2 regions of the Leptolyngbya sp. O-77 genome follow, and region 2 is predicted to be linked to the other one. Evidence: predicted binding sites of a transcription regulator. Region 2 holds the regulator's gene; the other holds the start of a gene.
The links. Region 2 encodes HrcA, which represses chaperone genes, less so after heat shock. Its sites were predicted from a motif close to ANTTAGCACTCNNNANTNNNGAGTGCTAANT; they were not measured.
Positions count from the first base shown of each region.

Region 1: a site for HrcA is predicted at 8,211-8,241, ahead of groES (co-chaperone GroES). Genes of this name have one in related genera too.

Region 1 is NZ_AP017367.1:553,312-564,941, reverse strand. It holds gene O77CONTIG1_RS27665 (DNA topoisomerase) at 1-466, opposite strand, end outside; gene O77CONTIG1_RS02440 (NAD(P)H-quinone oxidoreductase subunit N) at 1,031-2,590, shown strand; gene O77CONTIG1_RS02435 (asparaginase) at 2,772-3,725, opposite strand; gene O77CONTIG1_RS02430 (CGLD27 family protein) at 3,914-4,432, opposite strand; gene rsfS (ribosome silencing factor) at 4,768-5,232, opposite strand; gene yqeK (bis(5'-nucleosyl)-tetraphosphatase (symmetrical) YqeK) at 5,382-6,044, opposite strand; gene O77CONTIG1_RS02415 (glycosyltransferase family 4 protein) at 6,146-7,522, opposite strand; gene O77CONTIG1_RS02410 (acylphosphatase) at 7,737-8,042, opposite strand; gene groES (co-chaperone GroES) at 8,492-8,803, shown strand; gene groL (chaperonin GroEL) at 8,930-10,567, shown strand; gene O77CONTIG1_RS02395 (CO2 hydration protein) at 10,748-11,630, opposite strand, start outside.
Region 2 is NZ_AP017367.1:348,507-360,136, forward strand. It holds gene O77CONTIG1_RS01520 (phospholipid carrier-dependent glycosyltransferase) at 1-995, opposite strand, end outside; gene O77CONTIG1_RS01525 (YifB family Mg chelatase-like AAA ATPase) at 1,310-2,836, shown strand; gene O77CONTIG1_RS01530 (hypothetical protein) at 2,874-3,587, opposite strand; gene O77CONTIG1_RS01535 (hypothetical protein) at 3,947-4,441, opposite strand; gene O77CONTIG1_RS24090 (hypothetical protein) at 4,591-4,800, shown strand; gene O77CONTIG1_RS01545 (Dps family protein) at 4,879-5,361, opposite strand; gene O77CONTIG1_RS01550 (ferredoxin) at 5,952-6,251, opposite strand; gene puuE (allantoinase PuuE) at 6,479-7,393, opposite strand; gene hrcA (heat-inducible transcriptional repressor HrcA) at 7,698-8,792, shown strand; gene O77CONTIG1_RS01565 (proteasome-type protease) at 8,820-9,554, shown strand; gene O77CONTIG1_RS26525 (hypothetical protein) at 10,056-10,190, opposite strand; gene O77CONTIG1_RS25315 (serine/threonine protein kinase) at 10,476-11,093, shown strand.

The sequences.
Region 1 (11,630 bases), 200 kb from region 2:
GTACCGCAACCGACTGCACCCGCCCTGCCGATAGACCCCAGGCAATTTTTTTCCAGAGCAGCGGCGACAGCGTGTAGCCCACCAGCCGATCCAGAATGCGCCGAGTTTCCTGGGCATGAACCAGTTGCTCATCCACATCGCGGCAGTTTTGCAGGGCTTCGCGGATGGCTTCCTCGGTGATTTCGTGGAACACCATGCGCTTCGTAGGCACCTTGGGCTGGAGCAGTTGCAGCAAATGCCAGCTAATGCTCTCCCCTTCGCGGTCTTCGTCCGTTGCCAGAATTAGCTCATCGGCCTCTTTCAGCGCCTCCTTCAGTGCCTTGACGACTTTCTTCTTATCCTGCGGAACGATGTAGAGCGGCTCAAAGTCAGCCTCCACATTGACCCCGAGTTTTGCCCACTCTTCGCCCTTGACCGAAGCGGGAATGTCGCTCGCCGACTGGGGCAAATCTCGCACATGTCCCATCGATGCCTCGACCCCGATAGCCCGGCGGCAGGTAGTTGCGGATGGTTTTTCGCTTTGGTGGGGGATTCGACAATGACGAGAGTTGACATGGATCTCAGTCGTGCTAAGAAAAAGGACGCAGATGGAGAACGTATCGGTAACGCTTCGATCTGGTGGGGGCCGGGCGAGGACGAGACAGATAGGCAGTGTTGTAAAACAGTCAGTTCGACTGATGCCTGTTCTCTACTTATAGACCATAGCCTTGAAAAGTAGGGAATCTCAAATCGTAAGGATTTTACAAGAAGGAAATCTTTTGGGGGCTATTAGGAGAAACAACGGGGATTATCGGCCGAGCCGCACGTAGCGCACAGATTTGCGCGGTATGATCCATTAGAAATGGAGCGAGTCTGACCTGAATGCAGGCGATTAGAAAGCAGTTTGCCCACAGAAAGCCGATCGGAAACCACGTTTGAACGCTTTGTCGAACGTTTTGTTTGAACGCTTTGGTCTAACTGCCCATGATTCTGATAAGGTCATTTTGTTCTGTCACATCTTCAACTTTGCGCCGTTTACGCTAGACCCCCTATGGACTTTTCCACGCTTGCCGGCCAGCTCAATGCCGGAACCATTCTGCCGGAAGGGATTGTGATTGCCACGCTGATGGTGGTGCTGATCGGAGACTTGATTGTGGGGCGCTCGTCGGCTCGATGGACTCCCTACGTGGCGATCGCCGGACTGTTGGCGGCGGTTGTGGCGCTGGTGCCGCAGTGGGATATCGCCGAACCCATTTCATTTTTGGGAAGTTTTAGTGGGGATACCCTGAGCGTTGTGTTTCGCGGCATCATTGCCCTGTCGGCGGCGCTGACGATCCTGATGTCGGTGCGCTACGTGGAGCAATCGGGCACATCGCTGGCCGAGTTCATCGTCATTTTGCTCACGGCGACGCTGGGCGGCATGTTCCTCTCCGGGGCCGACGAGCTGGTGATGGTGTTTGTGTCGCTGGAAACACTCAGTATCTCGTCCTACTTGCTGACGGGCTACATGAAGCGCGACCCCCGCTCGAACGAGGCGGCGCTCAAGTATTTGCTAATTGGCGCAGCCAGTTCCGCCATTTTCCTCTACGGCTCGTCGCTGCTGTACGGGCTGTCGGGGGGTGAAACGCGACTGGGGGCGATCGCCACAAACATTGCGATCGCCGGACTGGAAGACTCCATCGGCATCGTGATTGCCCTGGTGTTTGTGATTGCGGGCATTGCCTTCAAGATTGCCGCTGTGCCCTTTCACCAGTGGACCCCGGACGTGTACGAGGGTTCGCCAACGCCCGTGGTGGCGTTTCTGTCGGTGGGTTCCAAGGCGGCGGGGTTTGCCCTGGCAGTTCGCCTGCTGGTGACGGCGTTTCCTGCGGTGTCTGAGCAGTGGCAGTTTGTGCTGACGGCGCTGGCGATTCTCAGCATGGTGCTGGGCAACGTGGTGGCGCTGGCGCAAACCAGCATGAAGCGGCTTCTGGCCTATTCCTCGATTGGTCAGGCGGGTTTTGTGATGATCGGGCTGATTGTGGGTACCGAGGCTGGCTATTCCAGCATGGTGTTTTATCTGCTGGTGTACCTGTTCATGAACTTGGGTGCGTTTGCCTGCATCATTCTGTTTGCGCTGCGGACGGGCACAGACGAAATTGCCGAATATAGCGGTCTATACCAAAAAGACCCGCTGCTGACGCTGGCCCTGAGTATTTGCCTGCTATCTTTGGGAGGCATCCCGCCGCTGGCAGGCTTCTTTGGCAAGATTTATCTGTTCTGGGCGGGCTGGCAGGCTGGGGCCTATGCGCTGGTGCTGGTGGGTCTGGTAACGAGTGTTATCTCCATCTACTACTACATTCGCGTGGTGAAGATGATGGTGGTAAAGGAGCCAGATGAGATGTCTGAGTCGGTGAAGAACTATCCGCCGATCCGCTGGACGCTGCCGGGAATGCGACCGCTCCAGGTAGGCATCATCACGGCGCTAATCTTCACCTCGCTGGCGGGCATTCTGTCCAATCCGCTGTTCACGCTGGCGAATGACTCGGTTGACAATACCCCCATGCTGCAACCGGCGCTGCGAGTGGAGCGGGCCCTGATGGCGATCGCCCGTCAAAATCCCGTGGAGTAGGGCTGCGGCCGCACTCCAATGGAAGGGGAAGCGCGAAGAAGGAATAAGGAAGAACGAAGAGCGAAAAACGAGGAATGAAAAGTGGGTGACCCATCGCCAAGCGATCAGCCACCCGCTTTTTAATCGCGATTTTGCGATCGCAGTTTTGCGATCGCGGTACGAAAACTACAAAACACAAAAATCACACGACGGTCAGGTCGCCCTGCACATCCAGCCGCTTAAAGTTGCCCAGCGTCAGGTAGCGTTCGGTCAAGGTTTCGGCGATCGCTGGGGTGACCCAGCCTAGCTGCTTGAGCAGGTGAACCGCGACGGCATACTTGGCCCGCTTGGCTCCGTCCATCACCTTGATCGCCAGCCCCATGCCTTCGCCCACGCGGCCAATGCACTGAATCCCCTCTGCACCAGACTTGCTCACCAGCGCACCTTCTGAGAGGCGCATCACTTCTGTATCAAACTCGCCCTCGCCTGCCACCAGCATGGGGTGATGGGTCATCGCTCGCACAATGCGTTCCAGATCCAGGCTGCTGCCCGATGCAAGCTGGGCAAACAGCGTGGCCATCTGCCCCAGTTGCATAAAGTAGGTCGGTGCGCCGCAATCGTCGTGAGCGGAGATAAATTCTGCCGCAGGCATCCGCAGCAGTTCTGATACCTTGGACAGGATGAGCGTCTGCACCGGGTGGTTGCGCTGCAAATAATCGGAGGTGGGATAGCCAAGCTGGCGGCAGACCGCTAGCATTCCTGCGTGCTTGCCAGAACAGTTATATTCTAAGGGGCTACGCTTGCCTTCGGGAATCGGGCATTGCAGCATCGACGGGTCCACGTCGCAGCGCCAGAGAATGTTGAACACCTGGCGCACCTGTTCGATGGTGCCCCGGTGGGAACTGCACATGATTGCCAAATCGCGATCGCTCAACCCAAAGCGCTCCAGTGTGCCCGTGCTGGTGACGGCCATCGCCTGAAACGGCTTGAGCGACGAGCGCACAAAGGACGCTGTTTCCGCACTGCCCGCAACTGATAGCACGCGACCACGGTTGTCTGCGACTGCTGCCTGCACCAAGTGTCGCGACTCGATAATGCCCTCTCGCAGTAGCCGAACTTCTAGCTCTGCGGTCTGTACTCGTTTTCCCCTAGTCATTCCTGGCCTTAGCTATTTCCGGTAGATAAAGTCCAGCGTCTTCCGCCTCTAGGACTGTGACACACTGCGTCCACTAGCGCAATAGAAACGCCATGATGTGTCATAAGACGGTTTGACGGCAGGTGTTTGGGAGCAAGGCGATGCGAGTCAACCGTGTACGCTGCGAGTCAACCGTGTACGCGAGGAAGTCAGGTCAACGAGCTACGCTGAGAGAGAATGACCCAGATAATGCCACTGAGAACCAACAGTAGCCCAAAGATGGCAAACGTGCGCCAGAGCCGCTTCATGATGGGCTGGATCTGGTAGCTCACGATTAGGCGATCGCGCTGCAACACCTCTTCGGGCTTCGTCCAGGTCTGGCCGTCATACCAGCCCGATTCTTCATAGAACACGGTTTCTTTGGAGAGGCGATCGCGCACATACCACCAGCCCAGCGTCAGCCGCACCAGCGCCAGCAGCGGAATCACGCAAGCCCCTACCGCCGCGCTCAGGGCAAACAGCGCTGGATATTTCGCGGGCGGAAAGCTGACCGCCGCCACAGGCCCAGACACCGCCCAACTCAAGCCCCAGAGAATCAGAATCGGCTTGATGTAGGACCAGAGGTCGAGCGTCGCCCAGCGAAAAAACCAGGACTCTTGCAAGTCTTGAAACTCATTGATGGGTTGTTGCTCGGAGGGAACCGGGCAGACGGGCAGAGAGGATTTCATGGGCAACGAGTGGGCTGCATCCTAGCGCGAGGTGGGAAACAGTGAACGAAATGTGCTGACTTCTCGCGTCATCCGCACTGAGTCTGGTTTCAAATCGGATTCTGAAAACAATCCTGAATGCAGTCTACTGTAATCCACGAATCTGGTGTAGCTAGGGGCAGACAGACGGCGGAAGGCGGAGCCGAAAGTCGCGCTGCACAAGGCTTTTGTGATTTCCAGGCTCCTCGCTACCTTGTTTAACCCCAGCCGTACCGGATAAAGGACACTCGACCCAGTGAGAGTCTAGTTAAAAGATCCCGGTTAAATGCCCCTTCTCAAGTCCGTCAAACGTGGCCCTAGCCTTTTGCAGAGGTGCTTGCGCCTTGAAGTGCCGCAAAAGACAGCCGCTCGGCGTGTCCCCAAAATGCTTCCAGGTTGTAGAACTCGCGGTCTTTTTCGAGGAAGATGTGGGCAATGACATCGCCGTAGTCGATGAGGACCCAGTTGCCCTCGGCTTGCCCCTCGATTCGCACGGGCACCCGCTGAAGTTTTTCCTTCACCGTTTGCTCAATGCTGTTGGCGATCGCCCTCACCTGCACGTGCGAAAAGCCCGTCACCAGCACAAAATAATCTGCCAGGTAGGACACATCCGCCACTTTCAGGAGCACAATGTCATCCCCTTTGCGGTCGTCGGCGGCTTGGGCGATCGCCAGCGCCAGGTCATCGCTGCTGGAGTCGGTTTCGACGGCGAGGCGAGGGGCGGATGCATCAGCAGCCAACCGGGTAGAAAGCAGGGCCTCTAGCGGAGATTCATGGGTCATCAAATGTTCAGTACCTCTAGGTTTGATAGGACAGGGCTTGATAGGAAAACAGATTCAGGACTGGCTGAATCGAGATTGCAGGCAGAATAGCAAAAAAACAAAGTTTTGCATTGTGTGATGAACAACGAAGCAGCGGGCAAAAAATAAAATCAAGTTGCGGTAAATCTTGGGGCCGACCAAGTTGCAGCGCGATATGCCTCGGCGGCGGGGCTGCGCCATCGCCCTGAATCTGCCTGGAGAAACCAGTTGCGGGTTTGCAGGGCGCGGGGATGAATTAAATGTCCAGCGTCCAGCAGATATTTGAAGGTATAGTCGCAGGTCATCCAAACTGCTTGCGTTAAATTTTGTTGACTAACCATTCGTAAATGGTTGAGTTCGGCGGTGTCGCCGCGCCCCGGCTCTAGCGTGTCTGCCAAAAACACGACGCAGCTCAGGGCACTCATGCCCGGACTGCCAAGCGTATGGTTGGCGATCGCCGCTAGCACCTCTGCATCCGTGACACCAAATTCTCGCTGCGCCACGATCGCTCCTACATCGGCATGGAGCAGATGCGGATTGGCTTCGTCTACCGGATCGAGCGGCAGCCCCGCCTCGTCCGCGATGCTCAGCAGCGTTTGGGGCTTGAAGTATTTCGCCAGATCATGCAGCAGCGCCGCCAGGGCCGCCCGCTGAGGCTCAAGGTTATGAACCTGGGCCAGGGCGATCGCCATCTGCTCGACCCCCAGCACATGCTGCACCCGCGAGGCTGGAACCTGAACCTCTAGCCAGTTCAGAATGCGGCTCCGCAGCGCGTCATCGTCTAAATCAACCATGCTGGATTCATGTTGCTTGAGGATGCATTAGGAATGCGTAGATCTGCTCACCGTCTCCTGCCAAGTGAGTCAATTGTAGCGCAGGTTACGGGATGGCTTGCTTACCGCTGGGATTGGGGACGACGGGCTGGCTCGGTGGCACTCGTTGGGCTGCTGGCTTTTGAATCGCTGGGCGTGGAACCGTTTGGCAGCGTCCCAGTAGGTCGAGTGGCAGCGGGCGCGGGGGACGGGGCGGACGTTTCTGGCGTTGCCGAACCGACCAGCGAGTAGAATAGCTGTTCATAGGCGGCGATCGCCTGCTCAAAGCGATAGTGCTGGAGGGCATACTGTCGCCCTTGGTGGGCCCACGCGGCCCGCTGCGGCGCATCGTCATAGACCGAGCGCAGCGCTTCCGCCAGTTGCTCCGGCTGCTCCGGCTGCACGACCGTTCCCGCTTCGCTGTGCAGCACCAGTTTTGCCAACTCGCCCTCCATCGGAGCCGAGGCCACCACCGGGCAGCCGCTCGCCAGCAGCAGTTGAAACTTTGACGGCATGTTAAAACTCACCACATTTTTGCGCTGCACCACCAGCCCCACGTCTGCCGCCGACATCAGGTCGGGCAATCGCTCCCTCGGCTGAAAGTCAAAAAACTGCACGTTGTCTGCCTGGCACTGCCGCGCATAGTCCTGCAACTGCTGACAGGCCTCGCGCTCGCCCACGATGGCAAACACCAGATCGGGCAGGTCGTGTAGCCGTGCTGCTGCCTCGATCACGGTTTCCATGCCCTGCGTTAGCGCGATATTGCCTGCATACAGCACGATAAATTTGTCCTGCAAGCTGTGCTGCTGGCGAAATTGGTTTTCTGCGGGTGGAATCGGGCGAATAAAGTTTACATCTACCCAGTTGGGAATGCAGATTAGCTTTTGAGGCGATACGCCTTTGTGTTGCAGGTTTTGGGCAAAGCCGTCGGCAATTACGGCGATCGCCGTTGCGGTGCGATAGGCAAACCGTTCCAGCGCCTCGAACGCACGAATGGCCAGCCGATTTTTCACAATGCCCAGCCGCACCGCCGCTTCCGGCAGGATATCCTGCACGTTTAGCACCACCGGACAGCGGTAAATCTTCCCCAGCAGTGCCGCAGGCACACTGACGGGCAGCGGCGGCGTGGTCAGCAGAATCACGTCGGGTCGAAAGCCCCATAGCGCCTGCACGACGCTCGTAATCACAAAGCTGCCGTCTAGCAGCACCCGCCCCAGCAGCCCTGGCCGCGGCCGAATCCAGACATAGCAGCGCTGCACGCACACGCCGTTTTCCACTCGCGTTTGATACAGCCGCCCACGATAGCCCGGATAGATGCGCCGCTGCGGATAGTTGGGCATCCCCGTCACCACGCGCACCTGGTGTCCCCGTTGGGCCAATCCTTCGGCTAGCTCCGTCATCAGCGGCGCAATCCCAATTGGCTCTGGAAAATAGTTGTAGGAATAGATCAGGATCTTCATGCAGCCAGAGGAATCGCCAGCGGAATGAGCATCTTAGCGCAGAAGCCAGGGCTGGCACAGAAGCCGAGAGAACGGAGAACCCACTGTCGAGGTTGAATCAAGGCTGCCCACCCATCGATATTCGGCGTGCTTTCTGATTCAGCGTGCTTTCTGCCTGGTGCGCGTTTGGATGAAATGTCGAAACTTCGCGCTATCTGCCAATTTGCACTCCAGCTTATCGCTTGACCTCAAAACTCTGCAGATGCTCTGGCGGCTCGTATTGCACTGAAACGTCTTTCACAACCGCAGTGGGCGGCCCCTGATGACACCAGCGGATGATTTCTTGAACGCGATCGCCCGGCCCTTCAAACACGGCCTCGACGCGCCCATCTCGTAGGTTTCGCACCCAGCCGTTGATCTTTAAGAGTGTCGCTGTGTCGCAGGTCGAAAAGCGATAGCCTACCCCCTGCACCTTGCCCGAAATCCAGACATGAGCCCGCACCCAGTCGCCCGCAGTCTGTGGTGGTTGTGCTTGCGTCATTTGGTCGATGGCTCCCTACTCAAAAACCATTGAACTCAGCGCTGATTCTATAAGGACCACTTCAACCCGCCACTCCCCAATCCCTAACCCCAACCTCTAAACCCTTAACCCCTGAGTTCGGGAACCCGTACCCCCGACAAAGTTGCTGACGGCCCCCTGCGCCAGGTAAATTAGCACTCAGGAGTTGAGAGTGCTAAATCTTGACTCGATAGCAATGGCTCAATCAGCACACTGACACGTTGCAGGTGGCTCTGCTGGGTTTATAGAGCTTGTTTCCCGGAGGGCGATCGCTCTACTGAATGCCCGGTTCAGCTTCTCAATATGAACGGGAACTTGGAGTGCGTCAAGGGTGCAAGTTCTCCCAGTGCGCGATCTAGTCAACAAAGTTCAGTGATTGAGCAAGATTCTTCAACCCAACTGCAACTTTATCGTCTGGAGAGACTATACGTATGGCTGCTGTGTCCTTGAGTGTTTCAACCGTTAAGCCATTAGGCGATCGCGTGTTTGTGAAGGTCAGCGCTTCCGAAGAAAAGACCGCAGGCGGCATTTTCCTGCCCGACACCGCTAAGGAAAAACCTCAAGTGGGCGAAGTGGCGCAGGTGGGCCCCGGTCGGCGCAATGACGACGGCACCCGTCAAGAACTGGAAGTGAAGGTGGGTGACAAAGTGCTGTACTCCAAGTACGCCGGCACCGACATCAAGCTGGGCGGCGAAGAGTACGTGCTGCTGTCCGAGAAAGACATTCTGGCGATCGTTGGCTAAATTTTGGATTTTGGGTTTTGGATCTTCAAGCTGCGGCACCCTTTGCTGCACTAAGTCCAAGATGCCAAACCGAAACTCGTAGACTTTCAATCGAAATCCTCAATCGCAAATCCAAAATCGGAAACTATGGCTAAGCGCATCATTTACAACGAAAACGCACGTCGCGCTCTGGAAAAGGGCATCGATATCCTGGCAGAAGCCGTTGCAGTCACCCTGGGTCCCAAAGGCCGCAACGTGGTGCTAGAGAAGAAGTTTGGCGCACCCCAGATCGTGAATGACGGTGTGACCATTGCTAAGGAAATCGAGCTAGAAGATCACATCGAAAACACGGGTGTCGCTCTCATCCGTCAGGCTGCGTCTAAAACCAACGATGCCGCTGGCGACGGGACGACGACGGCGACCGTGCTGGCTCATGCAATGGTGAAAGAAGGTCTGCGGAACGTTGCCGCAGGGGCTAACGCCATTTCCCTGAAGCGTGGCATCGATAAAGCGTCTAACTTCCTGGTGGAGAAGATCGCGGAACACGCTCGTCCGGTGGAAGATTCCAAGGCGATCGCCCAGGTTGGCTCTATCTCTGCGGGCAATGATGAAGAAGTCGGCGCGATGATTGCCGAAGCGATGGACAAAGTGGGTCGCGAAGGCGTGATCTCGCTGGAAGAAGGCAAGTCCATGACGACCGAACTGGAAGTCACCGAAGGGATGCGCTTCGACAAGGGCTATATCTCGCCCTACTTTGCCACCGACACCGAGCGCATGGAGGCCATCCTAGATGAGCCGTTTATTCTGCTGACCGACAAGAAGATTACCCTGGTGCAAGACCTAGTGCCCGTGCTGGAGCAAGTGGCCCGCGCTGGTCGTCCGCTGCTGATCATTGCTGAGGACATTGAGAAAGAAGCCTTGGCGACTCTGGTGGTGAACCGTCTGCGGGGTGTGCTGAACGTGGCTGCGGTCAAGGCTCCTGGCTTTGGCGATCGCCGCAAGGCCATGCTGGAAGACATTGCCGTGCTGACGGGCGGTCAGGTGATTACCGAAGATGCGGGTCTGAAGCTCGACAACGTGAAGTTGGAAAGCTTGGGTAAGGCTCGCCGTGTCACGATTACTAAGGACACCACCACAATTGTTGCAGAAGGGAACGAGGCTCAGGTCAAGGCTCGCTGCGAGCAAATTCGCCGTCAGATTGAAGAAACCGATTCTTCCTACGACAAAGAGAAGCTGCAAGAGCGTCTGGCCAAGCTCTCTGGCGGTGTGGCTGTGGTCAAGGTCGGTGCTGCGACCGAAACCGAAATGAAGGATCGCAAGCTGCGCCTGGAAGATGCCATCAACGCGACCAAGGCTGCGGTAGAGGAAGGCATCGTTCCTGGTGGTGGCACCACGCTGGCTCACCTGGCTCCGCAGCTTGAAGAGTGGGCTAAGAGCAACCTGACGGCGGAAGAACTGACGGGTGCGCTGATTGTCGCCCGTGCCTTGTCTGCGCCGCTGAAGCGGATTGCCGAAAACGCAGGTCAGAACGGCGCGGTGATTGCTGAGCGCGTCAAGGAGAAGGACTTCAACGTGGGCTACAACGCCGCCACCGATGAGTTCGTCGATATGTTTGACGCGGGTATTGTTGACCCGGCAAAGGTGACTCGTTCTGCCCTGCAAAATGCGGCATCGATCGCGGGCATGGTGCTGACGACCGAGTGCATCGTTGTTGACAAGCCCGAACCCAAAGAAGCGGCTGGCGCTGGCGCTGGCGGCGGCATGGGCGGCGACTTCGACTACTAAGTTCGACCGTTCGACGACTCAGTTCGACGACTCGGTTGGAACTCCCAGTCGCTACACTGCTGGTGTGGCTCCTGGGAGTCGGACTCAGAGTCGAAGGTCAAGAACATTCAACGAAAAGAGCGATCGTTCCAAGCGGGCGATCGCTCTTTTTTAGTTCTCTTTTAGTTCTCCTGTCACGCCCTATTCCTGCACACACGGCAAACGCGAGGGCGACAGGCGCTCCACCCAGGCTTCAAGATACGCTCGGTTGGCTTGCCGCTGAGCTGGATCGGTCGTATCGAGCGGGTGCGGCAGCGTCCCTAAAATTGCTGCCGTCGTCACGCAAAACATAGATTTTTGGAAGCTCAGGCAGATTTTCACCCGCAGGTCATCTTCGCCCCGCAACCCCTGCCGATAAATATTGTGCAGGTAATCAGGCAGAAAATGGCGCATATCCTGCATCAGCAGCGTGGGCGGAATGCCCCCACCGCCAATCGGCAGCGGATCGGCAAACAGCGCCCCATAGTTAAAATCTGCCTGCTCATGCGAAATTTGGTGCGCCTGGGCGTTGTAAGACACTGTGCCAAAGAAGGGAAACGACCGAAGAAACACCGCTTCCACATAGGGCAGTGCCGTATCGGGCAAGAAGGTCAGCCCCGCTGAAGCGGGCAAGATGTCGTAGGTTTTTCCGCCGATAGACACGGCATAAGTAATGGGCAAAGCTGCTGCATCGACCAGACCTTGCTTGACGTGGGCGACCACATCGGCGATCGCCCTGATTTCTCCCCGGTCGTATCGATCTGAAAGTGTCAGGAACATCGGACTCATAACTCGCCAAAACTGCCCTAGCCCGCTGTAATAGCAAAGCAGCCGCACCTGTTCTACCAAGAAGTCGGGAAACAGATGATTAAGGCCACCCATTAGCGGATTGGACTTGACCTTGGCGCGAATCGCCGTTTTTGCCAGGTTCACAAACTCCGGCGTGTCAAGAAATGCATCCAGACCGCCGCCGCCGTGCCAGAACATGCCTTTCATGCAATATTCGGCAAATTCGTAGTTAATCCGGTCGTGCCACCAGTGGCGC
Region 2 (11,630 bases):
GGAGCCGCCGTTTTGTAAAAATAGGCAACCGGACGCAGCATCAGCGGCCAGGTATACCACGGCGAACAGTAGGGGTGAGCGTCCATGCCGCCCACACGGCTGTGATAGTCGAGGATGCGGTTTTGCCAGCCTGCAAAGCTGGTGCTGGGGTCGAGTTGAATATAGGGCAGCCAGCTCAGGTAGTAGGTCAGAAAAGGAATTCCCGCCATGCTCAGCGCCCACACGCCCGCATTCAAGCGAGACAGACCCGACAGCGGCGCGGCAAAGGGCAGGCTGGGCAGTCCGCGCTGCTGCAACCGCTGCATTCCCCATGCCACTATCCACAGTAGGTACGCCCCCGCCAAAAACGCCACGCCGTTCCACTTGATCCCCACTGACGCGCCGAAGCCTATGCCTGCCAGCACTAGATTCAGCCAGACGACGGGGGTGAGTTTGTTGGCGGAATGCAGCCTGTGGAGCGATCGCAACAAAAGCCACCAGCCCAGTAGCCCAAATAAGATTAGATAGACATTATTCAACGCATAGCGCGATTCGACGAGTAAAAATCCTTCGCAGGCTGCTAGCAGTGCCGTTAGTAAGGCGATCGCCTTTCGCCCGGTCAGCAAATGGGCGATCGCCCCCAGCACCAGCGGAATCACCGCTCCCGTCACGGCATTCAGCCAGCGGTAGCTAATCGTTGAAATGTATAGCCCACTCAGCCCGTTGTAGGTTTCTGGCCCGCCCCAGCCCAGCCGCTCTGACAGCCAGATGCCGCCCGCAATCAGGTACGTGCTGAGGGGCGGATGCCCGCCAAATTCCTGCTTCCCTTGCAAAAACGCCGCCGCAAACTTGGCGTAGTATACCTCGTCAAAGACCAGCGTATTGAATCGCCCCAACCCCCACAGCCGCAGCGCCAGCGACACCCCAAAAAGACTCGCCAGCCCCAGCCCATACCACGGCAGCCGGGAAGACGAAGCAGATTTGAAACGCTTGGAAATTGGGACAGTGCGGCTCATGGGCGATTCGCGAAGCGATCCCTGTGGGAATCGTGCAGGCGTGCATTTCTCAACCATCATAAACAACCAGCCCGCTGGCAGGTCAGGGGGCTGGAGGCTGGGGGCTGGTTCCCTGCGCCCCAGGATAGGTGATATGTCTCTAGACATACAGGTTACGACAAGTCGAAATTAGCCAAGCCTGATGCAGCTAGCTTTTCAACCCTGACCCCTGACCCCTAGCACCTGATCCCCGCTATCGATCTAACCCCCTAACCCCCTGTTCCCCCCCTCTGCCCTTTCGGGCATTCTGAGGACTGGAGACAACAGGGTGGATCATGCTAGCAAGAGTTTGGAGCGCTTCGCTGATCGGCATCGACGCGATGAAGGTGGGGGTGGAGGTGGATATCGCCGGGGGGCTGCCCGCAATTGTGGTGGTGGGGCTGCCCGATACGGCTGTGCAGGAATCCAAAGAGCGCGTGAAGGCGGCACTGAAAAACGCAGGCTATGCCTTTCCGATGCGGCGGGTGGTGATCAACCTGACCCCGGCGGATTTGCGAAAAGAGGGACCCAGCTTTGATCTGCCAATTAGCATGGGCATTTTGGCGGCTTCGGAGCAGGTAAATGTGCAGCTATTGGAGCAGTTCATTTTGCTGGGTGAGGTGTCGCTGGATGGGTCGCTGCGGGCGGTGGCGGGTGTGCTGGCGATCGCCGCTACGGCCAAGCAACTGGGAATGCGCGGCATCGTGGTGCCCGCCGACAATGCCCGCGAAGCCGCCCTAGTGCAGGGCATTGACGTATACGGCTTCCAGCATTTGTCGGAGGTGGCAGATTTTCTAAACCATCCCGATCGCTATCAGCCGCTCCAGGTGAATGCGACGGAAGAACTCGCGCGATCGCCCTTTACCGGCCTCGACCTCAAAGACGTGAAAGGTCAGGCCCAGGCCCGCCGCGCCCTGGAAATTGCCGCCGCTGGGGGACATAATTTGGTATTCGTGGGCCCACCGGGCAGCGGCAAAACCATGCTGGCCCGGCGGCTTCCCGGCATTCTGCCGCCGCTCAGCTTTGAGGAAGCGCTGGAGGTGACGCAAATCCACTCCGTCGCCGGACTGCTGAAGGAACGAGGCAGCCTGGTGTGCGATCGCCCCTTCCGCAGCCCCCATCACTCCGCCTCAGGCCCGTCACTGGTCGGCGGCGGCAGTTTCCCTCGCCCCGGAGAAATCTCGTTGGCACACCGAGGAGTTTTATTTTTAGACGAGCTGACTGAATTTAAGCGGGATGTCCTGGAGTTTCTGCGGCAACCGCTCGAAGATGGCTGCGTCACCATTTCGCGCACGCGCCAGTCTGTCGCTTTTCCGGCACAGTTCACCCTGGTCGCCAGCACCAACCCCTGCCCCTGCGGCTATTTTGGCGACACGGTGCAGGCTTGCACCTGCTCCCCCCGCGGGCGCGAGCAATATTGGGCCAAGCTGTCGGGGCCGCTGATGGATCGGATTGACCTGCAAGTCGCGGTGAATCGGCTGAAGCCAGAAGAAATGATCCAGCAGCCCAAAGGCGAAGACTCGCAGACCGTGCGCCAGCGTGTGCAGCAGGCGCGGAGTCGCTCCCAGACGCGGCTTCAGAGCGAAGGGCTGCGCTGCAATGCCGAGATGCAGAGCCGCCACCTGCGGAAATGGTGTCGGTTGGACGACGCGACTCAGGCGCTGCTCGAAGGAGCCATTCGCAAGCTGGGGCTGTCGGCTCGCGCCACCGATCGCATTCTCAAAGTCGCCCGCACAATCGCTGATCTAGCAGGCGAGGAGGGGTTGCAAACCGCCCACGTTGCCGAAGCAATTCAGTACCGCACGATTGACCGAATGCAGTAGGGCAAGTCAATCCGCCTTCGTCGCTAACCTCTGGGTTCTAGTCCACCCAGCCGATTTCGTCGTTGCTGATGGATGGAGCGACAGGGCCGGGCAGCGGCGGAGGCGTTTGCAGCGTGCGTCGTAGCTCTAGCTGGGAGGTTTGCGACGGCTCGTGGCCAGGATGCACCTCTTTGCGGGGAGCCGGAGTAGCAGCAGTCGCTTTTTCAGCAGCTTGGGGAGCGGATTGGGCAGCGGGCTGGGCGACGGCTGGGGCGAGGGGCTGGGGAGCGGCGGCGGATTTGGCTTCTGCGCTAAGTTTGGCGTTTAGTTCTGTCAACTGCACAATGACGCGCTTGGTTTCATCGAGCTCAGTCTTGAACTGGGCGGCAGCGGCAGCTTCTGCCTTGAGCTGGTCAATCTGAGTCTGCTGGGCGGCTAACTCGGCCTCCAGGGCTGCAATCTTGCGCTGGAGAATGGCTTCGTTGGCCTGCGAGGTTTCCAGGGCGGCTTGCAGATCGGGCACTGCACCGGGAGCCGTATCGGAGGCGGGTTCCAGAGTAGGTTCAGGGGCAGGTTCAGGGGCAGGTTCAGGGGAACCTTCAGGGGTAGGTTCAGGGGAACCTTCAGGGGAACCTTCAGGGGCGATCGCCTCATTCTCCATCTCAGCACTCGCCGTCTCAGTCTCAGAGCCTTTTTCTGCCGCAGGGTCGGGCGCTGATGCGTCGGTTCGCTCCAGGGTGGAGGTGGTTTTCGTGTCGGTCTGGTTGTCCATATTGCTTTTCTCCCATGCCCCACTCGACGCAGTAAAACGTCTTTGCGGCTTAACTCGCTTGCGTGCCATGCTACTTGATCTAAACCGTATACCATTCTCCCCCGCCTGACTATAGCGCCGAATCTGCCACAAGTGAGGAATCCATCACGTAAATTGACGCGAGTTCATTAAATTTCAGGTTTAAAATTCCAGGTTTAATCAGGCAAGAGATTCTTCCAACTGCATAAGCTCTATAAAGAAAGCGCCGTAAAGAAAGCGCCGTCGGAGTCTGAGAGAGAAAAGACCCAACGGCGCTACCGAACTGGATGAGTTAAATCAGTTGAACTTCAGATCAAACTTTGATGGGCAGAGGCGATCGCCTACAGCGGCCCCTCAAAGTTGCTGTTGGGCTGGCCCAGATTGCTGCCGATGGGGCCCTGAGACACATAGCCGATGCGCTCGTTGTTGGCCTTGCCGGTGTAGAACACGCGAACAAACCTGCGGCCACCTTCGACGTAGCTATCCTGCGGCTCCGTCAGGAATACCGTTGCGCCACCTGCGGGGCCGTCGTTTTGGGCTTTGCCCGGCTCCCAGTAGGCTAGCAGCCCGTTGGGTGCGCTGGTCATCCGAACCCGATAGCGTGCGCCCTTGCGGATCTCGGTGGGGACTCTGAGGAAAGTCGCGTTGACCCAGCCAATCACAGGCTCTTTGATTTGGGCCCGTCCGTCGCCGACAATCCCCGTCAGCTTCACACGCTGGCTGGAGGGCAGGTTGATCGCTACGCCACTGAGGTCGGCATAGTCGTAAACCTGAACGGCACGGTTGGTTTCGCGGGTTTGGTTTACCAATTCGCGCTTTTCTTGAATAGTCACCATAAGGTGCAGACTCCTTATCCTATGTATGGGTACTTTTGTATGGGTAAGTTTGACGTTGCGTAGACAGTACGCGGCTTATGCGTAGCCCATGCGTAAGATATGCGTAAGGTATGCGTAAGGTATGCGTATCGAAAACGTAACGGCTGTGTATGCTGCGAAGCTATCGTGCCTCGCAGGGATTAACTTCACCGGGGCTTCGTAGAATTTCGGAGGCGATCGCCCTTTTTTCAAAAAAGATCCGATCGCCCTCCGTAGAAATGCGCGAAAAAAGCGCGAAAGAGTTCGCAAAAAAAGTGCGATCGCCCAGACAAACCTGCTGCTTGGCAGACCATCCGGGCGATCGCATTCACCGAAAATGAGTGGAGAAACCAGAATTAGTGAAAAATCCGTCAGATATCAAGCGTCAGGACAGTATAACCTTCCTCACTGCTTAGCTCCTAGCCATCTAGCAGTCCATCACCTTGCTTCAGGATCTCCTTCAGGAACCAGCGGTGCTTCTGGTGAACCTGTACCAGACGGGTCAGCAAGTCAGCCGTCCCGATATCGCCCGCATCGTCCGCCAGTTCAGCATCTTCATGCATTTCCGTGATGATGTGTTCGTGAGTGGCGATCGCCTCTTCCACCATCTCCCGCACCTTCAGCTTGCCCTTAGACGGCTTCACAGTGGCGGCAGGCAGATAGTCTGCGGGGTCGGCAATCGGCGTGCCATCCAGCATCAGGCTCCGCTCGGCCAGCTCGTCTAGCATGGCAAAAATCTCATTGCCATGTTCTTCAAACAGCAGATGCAGGTCACGAAACAGCGGTCCGTAGGTCATCCAGTGATACTTCTTGTAGTTCAAGTAGGCGACCAGCGTATTCGCTTGTTCGCGATTCAGCGCCTTGACCAAAGCAGTTTGACGAGCCTCTAGTGTCGTTGTCATACGAAAACCTCACTATTTAACGATTATCCAAATTCAGTCCAAACATTTAGCAACCCAAACAATTAGCCAGTCACTGATAGAGCGACACAGAACAGTTCGGCGACGGCTCAAGGCTACAGAGACACCTTCTCAATGAAGAACCCCTCCGACCACAGATCAATCACCAAGAGCCAGCACACACACAAACCAACCGCACTGCTCCAAAGTCTTCAGTTGCCTCTAGTTTCCAGCACTTTCATGAAATCTTCATCCTTCCAAAGAGACGTTTGCTGAGGGTGATGGCTCTACCTCGCGTCGGTTGACCGACCGGAAACCGCCTCATTGCGTTGCTGGCAGGCAGTCGGTGCTGGCAGAGATACCGCCCCTAGAAATACTGCCCCCAGTGATCCTGAAACATCCCGAATGCAACCTTCTCGATACAACCTTTCTAAATCATACTCGCTATGAGTTCGTTTTGGCAACTACCGATCCAAAGTTAAACTGCCAACCCAGCCCCATTAAGACTAAAAGGGCTGCCTTTTCACAGAGCTAATTGCTCGAAAAGACAGCCCGTTTTAAGTTCAAAAACCAATTCAAAACCAGTCAGCAGCTTAGTATAGCTCTTCTTCCTGATGGGTCAGAATCACCACGTCAGAGGTGGGATAGGCAACGCAGGTCAGCACGTAGCCTGCTTCGATTTGATCGTCGTCTAGGAAAGACTGGTCAGACTGGTCTACGGTGCCCTCTTTGATTTTGCCAGCGCAGGTCGAGCAAGCACCTGCACGACAGGAGTAGGGCAGGTCGATGCCTTGCTCTTCTGCCGCATCGAGAATGTACTCATCATCAGGCACTTCGATCGTGGTATTCAGTCCTTCAGCTTCGTTGATCAGCGTAACCTTGTAGGTTGCCATGCAACAGTCCTCTCAAAATACTTGAAACGGCAGTAGGGGGGTCGCCCAGTTCTAGAATCCAATAGCAATAATTGCCTATGAGCTAACCCTATTTCTGATACTACGGGAAAACTTTTGCCCTGCAACCGCGATCGCCCCTCAGGTCGAATTGGATTCGTAATGAAAAACTCAAGTTCAACCCGGAATTGCTTATACCTGAACCGCAAGCCGTCAATTCTGCAACCGTTTTATCGGGAACCTGGCGCGTGATGCTCATGCCAGTGTCGCGCAATATCAATCCGGCGACAGACCCACACCCGATCGTGCTGCATGATGTAGTCGAGAAAACGGGCCAGGGCAGCGGCGCGGCCGGGCCGGCCCACCAGCCGACAATGCAGACCAATGCTCATCATCTTCGGTGCATCGGCTCCTTCGGCATACAGCACGTCGAAGGCATCGCGCAGGTAGGCAAAAAACTGATCGCCGGAGTTGAACCCCTGAGCAGTGGCAAAGCGCATATCATTGTTATCCAGCGTGTAGGGAATCACCAGATGCGGCTTGCCGTAGTCATGCACCCAATAGGGCAGATCGTCGGAGTAGCTGTCGGCATCGTAGAGAAAGCCACCCTCCTCGACCACCAGCCGCCGCGTATTCGGACTCATGCGCCCCTGATAAAAACCGAGGGGACGACTGCCCGTAACCTGCGTCTGAATGGCGATCGCCTTTTGGATATGCTCGCGCTCTACCTCTTCGCTGACATATTGATAGTCGATCCATCGATAGCCGTGGCTGGCAATTTCCCACCCGGCTTCCACCATTGCCGCCGCCGCCTCTGGGTTGCGCTCCAGCGCCATCGCAATGCCGTAGACCGTCACGGGCAGTTGCCGCTGGGTAAACAGCCGATGCAGCCGCCAAAAACCCGCCCGACTGCCATATTCATAAATCGACTCCATATTCATGTGGCGCACCCCCAGCAGCGGCGATGCACCCACAATTTCTGATAAAAACGCTTCCGATGCCGCATCGCCATGCAGGATGCAGTTTTCACCGCCCTCTTCATAATTAATTACAAACTGCACCGCCACACGGGCCTGATTGGGCCAGCGTGGATCGGGCGTGTGGCGGCCATAGCCGACCAGATCGCGGGGGTAAGAAGTAGACATAGGTACTTAGAGAATGTTTGGAAGAAGTTTAGAAGAGGTTTGGAGTCGCAAAGGAATAGATCGGCCGACCTAGACTGCCTTAGCAACCTTGAAAGATGGATTCTAGGGCCCAATTAGACAGGTATTGTGCCACAGCGTCGAGAGGCAATTTTGTTTTTGTCAGATTTTTGGGGATTCATTCCCTCTCTGGCTTTACCCCTGCGGATCTCTGGCTTAGTATGTCTGGCTACGCATAGACAATCTCAGAGGCGCTAAATTACGATCACATTAATACGTTAAGAAATCCATAAGAAATCAGGCTGAGATGGCTACTCCAGTCAAGCTTAATAACCGCCAGCAGCAGGTACTCAGCGCTACGGTGCGTCAGTATATTGTCACGGCTCGACCCGTTGGCTCTGAGGCGCTGGTAGAAGAATTTAACCCCCGCGTCAGTTCGGCGACGATTCGCAATGTGATGGGTTATCTGGAGCGCGAGGGTCTGCTCTATCAGCCACACACCTCAGCGGGGCGCGTGCCGTCCGATTCGGGCTATCGGGTGTATGTAGATCAGCTGATGATCCCATCGGAGGAGGCCGCTCGCCGGGTTGATCGAGTGCTGGCGCAGCAGCTGGATGCCGAAGGCTGGAGCCTGGAAGCCGTGCTGCATGGTGCGGCGCAGATTCTCTCGACGCTCAGCGGCTATATTGCGCTGGTGACGATGCCCCAAAGCACAGTGGCTCAGGTGCGCCATTTGCAACTGGTGCAGATTGATCCGGGACGGCTGATGCTGATTGTGGTGCTGGATTCTTACAAAACGCAGTCGGTGGTGGTGGATCTGCCCAAAGCGCCTGCCGATTCTGCCCAATCTCCAGATGATCCTGAACTGCTAGAGCGGGAGCTACAGGTTTTGTCGAACTTTTTGAATGCTCATTTCAAGGGGCGATCGCTCGGTGACATTGCCTCTCTGGATTGGTCAGAGCTAGGGCGCGAGTTTGAGCAATATGCCAACGTGCTGCGGGTGTCGCTGGTGGATCTGGAGCGGCGCACCCAGTCGCCTGTGTCTACGCAGATCTTCATTAGTGGCGTGGCGGAGGTGCTGCGACGACATCCGGAGTTTTCCGAACTGCATCAGGTACAGACGATTTTGCATGTGCTAGAGGCAGAGCAAGACCAGCTCTGGCCGCTGATTTTTGAGGCTGATTCGGACGGGGGCGATCGCCGCGTGATGATTCGCATCGGCTCCGAAAATCCGCTGGAGCCGATGCGCGGCTGTACGCTGATTTCCACCACCTACCATCGGGGCAGTGTGCCCGTGGGCAGTCTGGGAATGCTTGGCCCAACGCGCATGATGTACGAAAATGCGATCGCCCTGCTAGAAACCACAGCGGACTACCTTTCTGATACGCTGAGTCAGTCCTAGTGTTTTAGCTTCAACATTCCTCACCCTATGACCTACTGCCTCGGCATTGTTACCCAATCTGGCTTTGTGGTGGCAGCAGATTCGCGCACAAACGCGGGCGTAGACTACATTTCCACCTATCAAAAGCTGTTTGACTTTTCAGAGCCGCATCAACGAGTCATCCTGCTTTGCACCTCTGGCAACCTGGCCATTACCCAAGCCATCGTAAATTCCCTCAACCGCGACCTGAAATTGGGTGAATGCGAGAGCTTCCACACGCTGCCCACGCTCTACGATGCCGCCTGCTATGTGGGCGAAAAAATTCGCCATATTCAGGAGCGAGAACGCCCCTGGCTGGAGCGCGACAAAATCGACTTTTCCTGCAACTGTTTGCTAGCGGGGCAGTTTCAGGGCGAGCCGCCGGAGCTTTATCTAATTTATCGTCAGGGCAACTGCATCCAAGCAACGCCTGAAACACCGTTTTTGCAAATTGGCGAAACGAAATATGGCAAGCCAATTCTGGATCGCATCCTGACCTACAACACGAGCGTTGAGGATGCAGCAAAATGCGCTCTGTTGTCCATCGACTCTACAATGAAATCTAACATCTCGGTAGGCCCGCCAATTAACCTAGTTATGTATCATGCCAATTCTTACAAAATTAGGCATCGTCTACGGCTAGAGCAAGATGATTTATACTTGACTGAAATTCGCAAACAGTGGGAAGCATCCCTCAAACAGGCCTTCGATCAAATGTCGCCAATCCAATGGTTTGAGTTGTGAGGTTTTAGCCGCAGTTGTTTAACCCGACTCTTGCATTGGATTTGGAATGACTCTAGGGGGCTATTCAGTTGGCTAATTTCGATCTTCTTTGGCAGGATTCACCATAAATTTCACGGCATTGCCTAATTCCATCGGGAACAGCACTACGGTATTAGAAGGACTGCCGGCTAGTCCGTCTATAGTCTGTAGCGTTCTTAGCTCAAGAGCAATGGGATTCTTCTGCATTAGCTCCGCGGCTTCTGCTAAGTTCTGAGCCGCGATGCGATCGCCCTCTGCTTTAGTAATAGTTGCAGTAATAGTTGCTCACTTTTCTCGCTCGGCTGAGGCTTGTCGGGACATAACTTTTTTCAGATCTTCAGGCAAATCAAAATCCTGTCGTTGAACTGAATCAATTCCCAGACCCCAGTCTCGTACTTTTCCCCACAATAAGCGCAATTTGATCTTGAACCTTCTCCCGTTCTGATAAAAGCTCATCTAGAGTCAAGGAACCTACAACGTCCCTCAAGGCAGATTGTACATGCAGTTCCACATCACGGTGGTGTTCAAACTCAGGTACAACTGGTGCTTGCTCCAGTGCATCAATGCCTCTGCCATCAGCGATTGCAGAGCGTTTTCAAATGTCGTATGTCGCGCCATTGGTACTCGGATTGACGCACAAAGTCATTGAGCGCATCATAAAGTCGGGAAGTTGGAGTCATTGGTCGTGCTGGTTTGTGTGGTAGCTTGTCAGCTTAAACCAAGCTCTACTTCCTGCCTAGTCTTAGTTCTAGCCTCTACAACTTTTGTCAATCAATCAGCTGTCAACGCATAACCGACTGGCTCGGCTCAATATAGACCAGAGTATCCTGTTCTCAAGATCAGGGGTCAACTCTGCTTCAGGATGAGCTACATAGCAACTCTCCAAAATGAAGAATTGGCGCTATGGAACGTCTAAACTTGGGCGATCGCTACGAAGTTCAACAACAACTTAGTAAAAAGCCAGGCCGACAAACCTATTTAGCTCTTGATCATCAAACTCAGCAGCAGGTTGTCATAAAGCTTTTGATTTTCAGCTATGACTTTAGTTGGGATGATTTCAATCTGTTTGAACGCGAAGCTGGAATTCTTAAAACGCTCAATCATCCTGCAATTCCCCAATATCTGGATTCCTTTGATCTTGATTTGCCCACACTCAAGGGGTTTGCCTTTGTTCAAACCTATACCCCCGCTAAGTCTCTGGAGGAGCATCTACGAGCACATCGAACCTTCAGTGAATTAGAAATTAAACAAATCGCCAGAGATATTCTAGAAGTCCTGATTTATTTGCACGAGCAAAGTCCACCTGTTATCCATCGAGATCTAAAACCTAGCAACATTTTGCTAACCGACCGTTCTGCTCACAGCGCAGGGCAAGTTTATGTTGTCGATTTTGGCTCTGTTCAAAATTTTTGGCTCTGTTCAAAATTCGGTCTTTCAAGAAGGCGGCACCTGGACGATTACCGGCACCTACGGATATGCGCCTCCAGAGCAATTTGGCGGCAGGGCAATTCCGACTTCTGACCTTTATAGCTTAGGCGCAACGCTGATTCATTTAGCAACAGGTCGGCATCCCGCAGATTTGGTTGAGCAAAGTGTGTCTAACCCGTCTGATCAGGTTAATCAAGCGAGCCATCTATCTCCAAGACTAAGGCGCTGGCTAAGACGGATGACAGAAATTAACCCAAATCGGCGGTTTGTTTCTAGTCGCGAAGCATTGCAAGAATTAGAGGCATTGCAATCAGAGAACGAGTCGGCAATCGATAAACCTACAAGTAGTAAAATAACGCTCACCAAAAGTGCAGAAGAGCTGCTTATTCAAGTCCCGCCGCTCTCGGTTCGCCAAAAACCAGATCGCCCTAAGTTGCTTGAGCAGGCACGAACCTCATCCCTTGTGCCATCTTTTGCGCGATCGCTGCCCTCTCCATTATTTATTCTGTTTCTGATCGTTTTAGGAGCTTATTATGGTGTGCTTACTGTAATCATCTTTTTTCTCCCAATTATTTTTCTCCCAATTATTCGGATGGGCGCTATTTGCCGGAGTTGGACTGCTCATCCTCG